DNA from 2 places in the Pseudarthrobacter sp. S9 genome. Region 2 is predicted to be linked to the other one. Evidence: predicted binding sites of a transcription regulator. Region 2 holds the regulator's gene; the other holds the start of a gene.
The links. The regulator HrcA, encoded in region 2, represses chaperone genes, less so after heat shock. The targets are predictions, from matches to a motif close to TTNGCACTCGNNNNNNNCGAGTGCNAA.
Positions count from the first base shown of each region.

Region 1: groL (chaperonin GroEL) is a predicted target of HrcA. The motif match lies at 2,930-2,956, and genes of this name have one in related genera.

Region 1 is NZ_CP189576.1:1,108,643-1,113,058, forward strand. Features, by position in the region: gene ACQCSY_RS05160 (RNase H family protein) at 1-961, opposite strand, end outside; gene groL (chaperonin GroEL) at 1,110-2,747, opposite strand; gene ACQCSY_RS05170 (ABC transporter substrate-binding protein) at 3,053-4,345, opposite strand; gene ACQCSY_RS05175 (cold-shock protein) at 4,405-4,416, opposite strand, start outside.
Region 2 is NZ_CP189576.1:4,103,738-4,108,153, forward strand. Features, by position in the region: gene ACQCSY_RS19750 (DUF4870 domain-containing protein) at 1-155, opposite strand, end outside; gene ACQCSY_RS19755 (DUF3097 domain-containing protein) at 290-1,141, opposite strand; gene hrcA (heat-inducible transcriptional repressor HrcA) at 1,459-2,472, shown strand; gene dnaJ (molecular chaperone DnaJ) at 2,565-3,695, shown strand; gene ACQCSY_RS19770 (16S rRNA (uracil(1498)-N(3))-methyltransferase) at 3,698-4,416, shown strand, end outside.

The DNA.
Region 1 (4,416 bases), 1.6 Mb from region 2:
GCCACTGGGCACCGTCCAGGACCCACAGGGAGCTGCGCAGGGCAGTTCCTGAGCGGGTGTAGCTGCGGTACGTCAGGAGCACGATACCCTCGCCCAGGCGGTCCGCGCCCAGCAGCTCCAGTTCCGTTGGCCCGCCCGGGTTCTCTTCCAGTGCCATCATCATGGCGTCGCGGGTCCAGACGCGGCCCGAGCTGCCGATTTCGGTGAAATCCGGGTGCAGCAGCACGCCGGTACGCCCCAGGTCGCCCCGGGTTTCCGGCCGCAGCAGCTCGCGCTCAAGGGACTCGACGACGGCTTCAGGGCTCGCGTCCGCGCCGCCTGCGGTTGCGCGCGACGCCTCTTCGAGTTCGCTGAAGAGATCGGGCTCACTGAAAACGCCGGGCTCGCCGAAGAGTTCCTGCTGTCCGGCCGGCCGGGGCGCTGCCGGCGCTGCGGTTGGCGATTCCTGCGGTGCCGGGGCCGCTTCTTGCGCAGCCGCCGGGGCGGTTCCCGCCGTAGTGCCAAACCCGGGGCCATGCCGGACCGCAACGCCCTGCTGGTAGGCCGTGGCGGCCGCCCGGGCGCGGTCGTCCGCCGCCTCGTTGAGGTCGTGCCCGGCGTGGCCGCGCACCCACTCGAAGGTGTACTTGCGGCCGACGAGCGCCTGGTCGATCTCCTTGAGCAGGTCCACGTTCAGCACAGGCTTGCCGTCCGCCTTGCGCCATCCCTTGCGCTTCCAGCCCGCCATCCATTTGGTCACCGCGTTGATGACGTACTGGCTGTCGCAGAGGATATGCAGGTCCTCGCCGGGCAGGTGCGCCGTTGCCCGGAACAGGTCCAGGACGGCCATCAGCTCGCCCTGGTTATTCGTGCCGTGAGGCCACCCTCCGGCCCGCCAGCAGTCGTCGTTCACGTACCAGGCCCATCCGGCCGGGCCGGGATTTCCTAAGGCCGAACCGTCGGCCGCTGCTGTAATCGTCACTGCACTATCCTGCCAGATGCCGCCGGCCCCCACCGCCCCGCGCCCTCCCGCAGCGATCCTCCGGGACGGCCGTTAAGCCGACGGCGGCCCCACCCGAAGGTGGGACCGCCGTCGTTGAACTGCGTGGAGTGGCTAGCGAGCCGGGTGGTTAGAAACCGCCCATGCCGCCCATGCCGCCCATGTCGTCGCCGCCGCCCATGGCCGGGGAGTTCTTCTCCGGCTTGTCGGCCACAACGGCCTCGGTGGTGAGGAACAGGCCGGCGATGGAAGCCGCGTTCTGCAGGGCAGAGCGGGTTACCTTGACCGGGTCGTTGATGCCGGCAGCCAGCAGGTCGACGTACTCGCCGGTGGCGGCGTTCAGGCCGTGGCCTGCGGGCAGTCCGCGGACCTTGTCCACCACGACGCCGGGCTCGAGGCCGGCGTTGAAGGCGATCTGCTTCAGCGGCGCGTCGATGGCAACGCGGACGATGTTCGCACCGGTTGCCTCGTCGCCGGAGAGCTGCAGGTTGGCGAATGCCTTGGCACCAGCCTGGATCAGGGCAACGCCACCGCCGGCGACGATGCCCTCTTCAACAGCAGCCTTGGCGTTGCGGACAGCGTCCTCAATGCGGTGCTTGCGTTCCTTGAGCTCAACTTCGGTTGCGGCACCGGCCTTGATGACTGCAACGCCGCCGGCCAGCTTGGCCAGGCGCTCCTGCAGCTTCTCGCGGTCGTAGTCGGAATCGGAGTTCTCGATCTCGGCGCGGATCTGGGAGACGCGGCCGGCGATCTGGTCGGCGTCGCCTGCACCCTCAACGATGGTGGTCTCGTCCTTGGTGACAACGACCTTGCGGGCGTGGCCCAGGAGTTCGAGGCCTGCGGTCTCAAGCTTGAGGCCGACTTCCTCGGAGATGACCTGGCCACCGGTGAGGATGGCGATGTCCGCGAGCTGCGCCTTGCGGCGGTCGCCGAAGCCCGGAGCCTTGACGGCAACGGACTTGAAGGTGCCGCGGATCTTGTTGACGATCAGGGTGGCCAGGGCCTCGCCCTCGATGTCTTCGGCAATGATCAGCAGCGGCTTGTTGGACTGCATGACCTTTTCGAGGACAGCAACCAGTTCCTTGACGCTGGAGATCTTGGAGTTGACGATCAGGATGTACGGATCCTCGAGGACCGTTTCCTGGCGTTCAGCGTCCGTGACGAAGTACGCGGAGATGTAGCCCTTGTCGAAGCGCATGCCCTCGGTGAGCTCCAGCTCGAGGCCGAAGGTGTTCGACTCCTCGACGGTGATGACGCCTTCCTTGCCGACCTTGTCCAGGGCTTCGGCAATCAGGGCGCCAATCTCGTTGTCGCCGGCAGAGATGGACGCCGTGGCAGCGATCTCTTCCTTGGTCTCGATTTCCTTGGCGGAGGCCAGGAGCTCGCGGGTGACGGCTTCAACAGCCTTCTCGATGCCGCGCTTGAGGGACAGCGGGTCAGCGCCGGCTGCGACGTTGCGCAGGCCTTCCTTGACCAGGGCCTGTGCCAGAACGGTGGCGGTGGTGGTGCCGTCGCCGGCGACGTCGTCCGTCTTCTTGGCAACTTCCTTGACCAGCTCGGCGCCGATCTTCTCGTAAGGATCGTCCAGCTCGATCTCCTTGGCGATGGAAACACCATCGTTGGTGATCGTAGGGGCGCCCCACTTCTTTTCGAGGACGACGTTGCGTCCACGCGGGCCGAGGGTGACCTTGACGGCGTCGGCGAGGATGTTCAGGCCTCGCTCAAGACCGCGGCGTGCCTCTTCATCAAATGCAATGATCTTGGCCATAACGGCAGTAGTCCTTTCGGGACAGTCGTTAAGAATGAACCTTTGCTGCGGTGCCCGCGACGGACGATCCCTCCCCGGCGGCCTCTGTATGCCGCTGGGTCCGGGATCTCACCCCAGCCAGGTATTTCTTTCGCTCCCAGTCCGGCTGCCTCGCTTCGCGGCCGGCCGAACCGGGCGTCGTTTTAGCAGTCAGTACGCGGGAGTGCTAAGTCAATAATTAGCACTCCCCCGGGGAGAGTGCAAGCAGCGCATGATCCGGACCGCCTGTATTGGCGCTCTGCGGCGGCGCAATACGCTACGGGCGATCAGCCGCCGCTGCTGCTCGCGGTTTCGTTGCCGCTCATTGTGGCCTTGTTGTCGGCGCCGTAGCTGTACACCGTGTAGTTCGCCTCCGTGACGTCGCCGTGGGAATCAAAGTTGATCCGCCCGGATTCGCCGTCGTAGTCGGGGCGCTTGCCCGCGCGGATCGCGTCGGCGCATTCCTTGTATGACTTGCAGGTTGTGGTCTCACCGGAGGGCTGGGCACCGGCTGGCTGTCCGCCGGCTGGCTGTCCGCCGTCGGCGGGTTGCGCCGTTCCGCCGGACACGGCAACGAGCCTTGCCGCGATGGACGTGCCGGCGTCGTCTTCCGCCGCAGCCGCGGCCACGGCGGCCAGGTTGACGGCGTCGTAGGTCTCGGCGGCGAACGTCATGTCCTTCAAGCCCGGTTCAACGGCCACCAGGGCGGCCTGGAACGTGGCGGACGGAAAGACGCCGGGCAGGATCCCGCGCGCGCCGTCCAGGGCGCGGGTGCCGAGGCCGGAACCGTACTGGTTGACGGCCCCGTCACTGAGGATGAGCTTCTTGCCCGCGAGCCCCAGGTTGTTCAACTCGGCGATGGCGCCCTGCGCCCCCTCCCGGGAGACCAGGACGACGGCGTCGGGGGCCGCTGCCTTGGCGGCAGCCGCCGCCTGTTGCGCCTGCCCCGCCCTGAACTCCGCGTCGGCCACGGGATCCAGCCCGGACTGCTTCGCCGCGGCGGCCACGGCGGCGGCGACGTCCTTGCCGTAGCTGCCTTCCTCGTGCACGACGGCAAGGGTCCTGGCACCGCCGTCCTTGGCGAGCTTGGCGAGGACGGCGGCCTGCGCGATGTCGGCCGCCGAGGTGCGGAAATAGTAGCCGCCGCTCTTGTACGTGCTGAGCCCGCTGGCCGAGTTGGCCGGCGAGATCACCGCGACTTTGGCGTTGGACAGCACGTCGATGGCGGCGGGGGCGCGGCTGGAGTCGGTCGGGCCGATCACGACGTCGGCCTTGGCCGCCACGAGCTCCCTGGCCTGGGCCGCGGTGTCCGTGCTGATGGTCTCCGGGAGCAGCTCTACCGGCTTGCCCTTGTGGCCGCCCGCCGCGTTGATTTCCTTGACGGCAAGCTTCGCCGCGGCCGCCTGGGGTGCATTGAGGAAGTTCTGCGGGCCCGTGTTGTCCAGGATGAGGCCGATCCGCAGCGTGCCGTCACCGCTGGCGTCGGCGGTGGCCACGCGGGCGCTCCCGGTCGGCCCCAGGCAGGCGGTCATGGCCAGGACCGCGGCGGCCCCTGCCGCCGCGGCGCGGCTTAGCCGCACAGTACGCGTCCGGCGTCGGGCAGGGTCCTGCGGAGGGTGCGCTGCCGCCGGGAGTGCCACTAGGCGGGCCG
Region 2 (4,416 bases):
GGCACGCAGCCCAGGATGCCGCCGAAATGCGCCAAAGTAGCCCACTGCCGGTCCTCGTTTGCCGTCAGCGGCAGCGCATTTGCCGGAACGCCATGGTACGGCGGCTGGCCATGGCCGGCCTGGTTGCCCGGGTGTTCGCGTGCGTTATCTGCCACGGTTAAATCCTTCGGATTGCGGTGATGCGTTGCTGCCTGGAAGAGCCGGGGCCGCGCTAGGAGTGCGACCGCCGTTCCAAGAATACGTGCTCGGGCGGCGAAATGAAGATCGGGAGGGGTTCCGGGGTGTGTCCCTACGGCGCGGTGAGGAAGTCGATGACCTCTTCGACCCTGCCCAGCAGGGACGCTTCCAGATCGGCATAGCTGCGGACGGCGCCCAGGAGTTTCTGCCAGCCCAGGCCGATGTCTTCCTTGGTGGTGTGCGGCCAGCCGAACGCCATGAGGATGCCGGTCTTCCAGTCCACCCCGCGCCGAATCACCGGCCACTTCTCGATGCCCAGGACCGCGGGACGGATGGCCTGCCAGACGTCCACATAGGGGTGGCCGACAATCAGGACATTGCCCGCGGCGCCGGGTGAGGCCATGACGGCGTCGGCGATCCTGGATTCCTTGGAATCCGGGACGAGGTGGTCCACGAGCACGCCCAGGCGGCGGCCCGGCCCCGGCCGGAACGCTGCCACGGCGGCCGGGAGATCGTCAATGCCGTGCAGCGGCTCGACGACGATGCCCTCCACCCGCAGATCGTCACCCCAGACTTTCTCGACGAGTTCGGCGTCGTGCTTGCCTTCCACCCAGATCCGGCTGGCCTTTGCCACCTGGGCGCGCTGGCCGTGCACGCGGACCGAGCCGGAAGCGGTGCGGCCGGCTCCGGCCGCGGGGGGCGCACTCCGCGGCGCCGGGGGCATGAGCCGGATGGGCTGACCCTCCAGCAGGAAGCCGAACCCGAGGCGGAAGGACCGTGACTTGCCCCGCCGGTCCTCCAGCGCCACCACGTGCATGCCGCCGGACTTTTCCACCCGTGTGACGGCACCGACCCACCCGGACTGCACATCCTCCAGCACCATGCCGCGTTCCACCGGCACCGCCGGCAGCTGGCTCGTGGCGGGGGCGGACAGGTCCTGGGGTCCCCAATTCTGGTTCAACATCTCTTACACGCTGCTTTGCACTCGGAATGTGTGGCGGTCGGTGAAATTATCCCGGACCGGGGCCGGGCGGCCTGTGCCCGGCTGTAATTGCCGAAGGCGGGTCCGCTGCCGTGGGATCTGCGCCCGCTGTGCCCGGAAACACGGGCCCGGGAGCAACGCCTGGAGCGAATCCAATGCTAACAACACGGCGACTCATATTAGACTGGTTAGCACTTAGGCATGTCGAGTGCTAACCGGCCCAATATGAGTCGCCACTGCGGACCGCCCGCCGTGGACCGGCGGGCACCGGATGAGGGACAGTCGATTGGAGGTGGAGGGTGAGCGAACCACGCAAACTCGAAGTGTTGCGCGCCATCGTGGAGGACTACGTCCATTCCCGTGAACCCGTTGGCTCCAAGGCACTCGTTGAACGGCACCACCTCGGCGTGTCCAGTGCCACGATCCGCAACGACATGGCGGCGCTGGAAGATGAGGGCCTGATCACGGCCCCGCACACGAGTGCCGGACGGATTCCCACGGACAAGGGGTACCGGCTCTTCGTCGACCAGATTTCGGCGGTGAAGCCGCTTTCCCCAGCGGAGCGCCGCGCCATCCAGGCCCTGCTCGAGGGATCCGAGGACCTCGACGACGTTCTCGACCGCACCGTGCGCCTCCTCTCGCAGCTGACCAACCAGGTCGCGGTGGTGCAGTATCCGCTGTTGAGCCGGGCGAAGGTCCGGCACATCGAATTCGTGCTGCTGGCACCCAGGCAGGTGCTGGCGGTGCTGATCGCGGACACCGGCAAGGTGGAGCAGCGGGTCATCGACGTCGGGCAGGACCTTCCCGACGAGGCCCTCTCCGAGCTGCGGAGCCGCTTCCTGGGCAGCCTTTCCGGGGCGCCGTTGAGCCTGCTGCTGCAGTCCCTGCCGGTTCTCGTCGCCAGTTGCCCGCCGGCGCGCCGCGGCGCTGCCCAGGCCCTGGCCCGCGCCCTCGAGGCCATGGCCACGAGCAGCCGCGAAGAGCGCATGGTCATGGCCGGCACAGCCAACCTTGCCCGCTCCAACGTGGATTTCCCGCTGAGCATCGGCCCCGTGCTGGAGGCACTCGAGGAACAGGTGGTCATGCTCCGCCTGCTCAGCGAAATGGCGGAGGACCCGCGCGGCGTCACGGTGAGCATCGGCCGGGAAAACCCGTACGACGGGCTCGCCGAGGCCTCCGTGGTCGCGACCGGCTACGGCCCGGATGCCACGGCCAAGGTCGGCGTGCTCGGACCCACCCGGATGGACTATCCCACCACCATGGCCGCCGTCCGCGCCGTGGCCCGCTACCTTTCCAGGATTCTGGGGCCCTGACCGGCCCCTGACCGACCAGCCGGCGGCCCCGGGCCGCCGCGCACCGGATTTCTTGCCCCGACAGGCAGTACAACAAGGAAGAGATACGAACTTTGAGCAGCCATTACGACGTTCTTGGAGTCTCCCGCGAAGCGACGGGGGAAGAGATCAAGAAGGCCTACCGCAAGCTGGCACGCACCCTGCACCCGGACGTGAACCCGGGGGACGACGCCTCGGACCGGTTCAAAGCCGTGACCCACGCATACGAGGTGCTCTCCGATCCGCAGAAGCGCCGGATCTATGACACCACCGGCAACGAGAACGGCACCGACAACGGCTTCGGCGGCGGCAGCTACTCCGGCCAGGGCTTCGCCTTCCAGGACATCTTCGACACCTTCTTCGGCGCCGGCGGCGGCCAGGCCGGCCCGGCGTCCAGGATCCGGCGCGGCCAGGACGCCCTGATCAGCGTCCGGATCGACCTCCGCGACGCTGTGTTCGGCGTCAACAAGAAACTCGAGGTTGATACCGCCGTCACCTGCCCCACCTGTAACGGCTCCTGCTGCCGCGAAGGCAGCCACCCGGAACGCTGCGACATCTGTGGCGGCAGCGGGCAGGTCCAGCGCGCCGTGCGGTCCATCCTCGGCCAGGTCATGACCTCGGCCCCCTGCGGCTCCTGCGAGGGCTTCGGCACCGTGATCAAGGACCCCTGCAACGAGTGCAGCGGCCAGGGCCGGATCCGCAGCCGCCGTTCCCTGACCGTCAAGGTTCCCGCCGGCGTTGCCACCGGAACCCGCATCCAGCTTTCCGGACAGGGCGAGGCAGGACCCGCCGGCGGCCCCGCCGGCGACCTCTACGTCGAGATCCGGGTCAACAACGACCCCACCTACGTCCGCGACGGCGATGACCTGCACGCCAGCCTCAACATCCCGATGACCGCCGCCGCGCTCGGCACGGAGCTCACCCTGGACACCTTTGACGGGCAGCAGGAGATCGATGTCAAGGCCGGCACCCAGTCGGGCGAGGTCCTCACCCTGCGCGGACTCGGCGTCACCCACCTCCGCGGCTACGGCCGCGGGGACCTCAGGGTGCACCTCCAAGTGGAGACCCCCGGCAAGCTCGACGCCGCCCAGGAAGACCTGCTCCGGCAGCTCGCCAAGCTGCGCGGCGAACAGTTCACCGAAGGAAAGCTTGCCGCCAGCGGCGGCGTCTTCGCCAAACTGCGGGACAGGCTCGGTAACCTTTAGCGGTGAGCAACCCGGTCTTCTTCACCGCCGCAGGAACCCTGGACCAGCAGGTCCCCGGGTCGACCTTTGTCCTCGGGGGCGCCGAGGCCCGCCACGCCGTCACGGTTAGGCGACTTGCCGTCGGGGAGGCGGTGGACATCGCCGACGGCGCCGGCAAGCGCCTCACCGGCACCGTGACCGCCGCCGCGCCCGGGGAACTGACCGTGGAATGCACGGACATCTCCGCCGAACCCCGGCCCGGCATCCGCCTTGTCCTGGTCCAGGCCCTCGCCAAGGGCGACCGCGATGAGCTCGGCGCCGAAACCGCCACTGAGCTGGGGATCGACGCCGTCATTCCGTGGCAGGCGGAGCGTTCGATCGTCCGGTGGAAGGCTGAACGGGCAGCGAAGGCGCACGCCAAGTGGCAGTCAGTCGTGACCGCGGCGGCCAAGCAGGCACGCCGTGCCTGGATTCCCGAGGTGCGTGCCGCCGTCGACGGCAACGGCCTGCAGGCGGCCGTTGCCGCCGCGGACCTCGCGGTCATCCTGCACGAGGACGCGGTGCGCCCCCTGCGGCAGGTGCTGGAGGCATGGGCGGGGGGCCCGGCAACGGACGGCACGGCGTCCGACGGCGGGCCGCGGCAAACAAGCCGTGAAGTGCTGCTGATCGTGGGCCCGGAGGGCGGCATCAGCCCGCGGGAAGTGACCCGGCTCTGCGACGCCGGTGCGGTCACCGCCCTGCT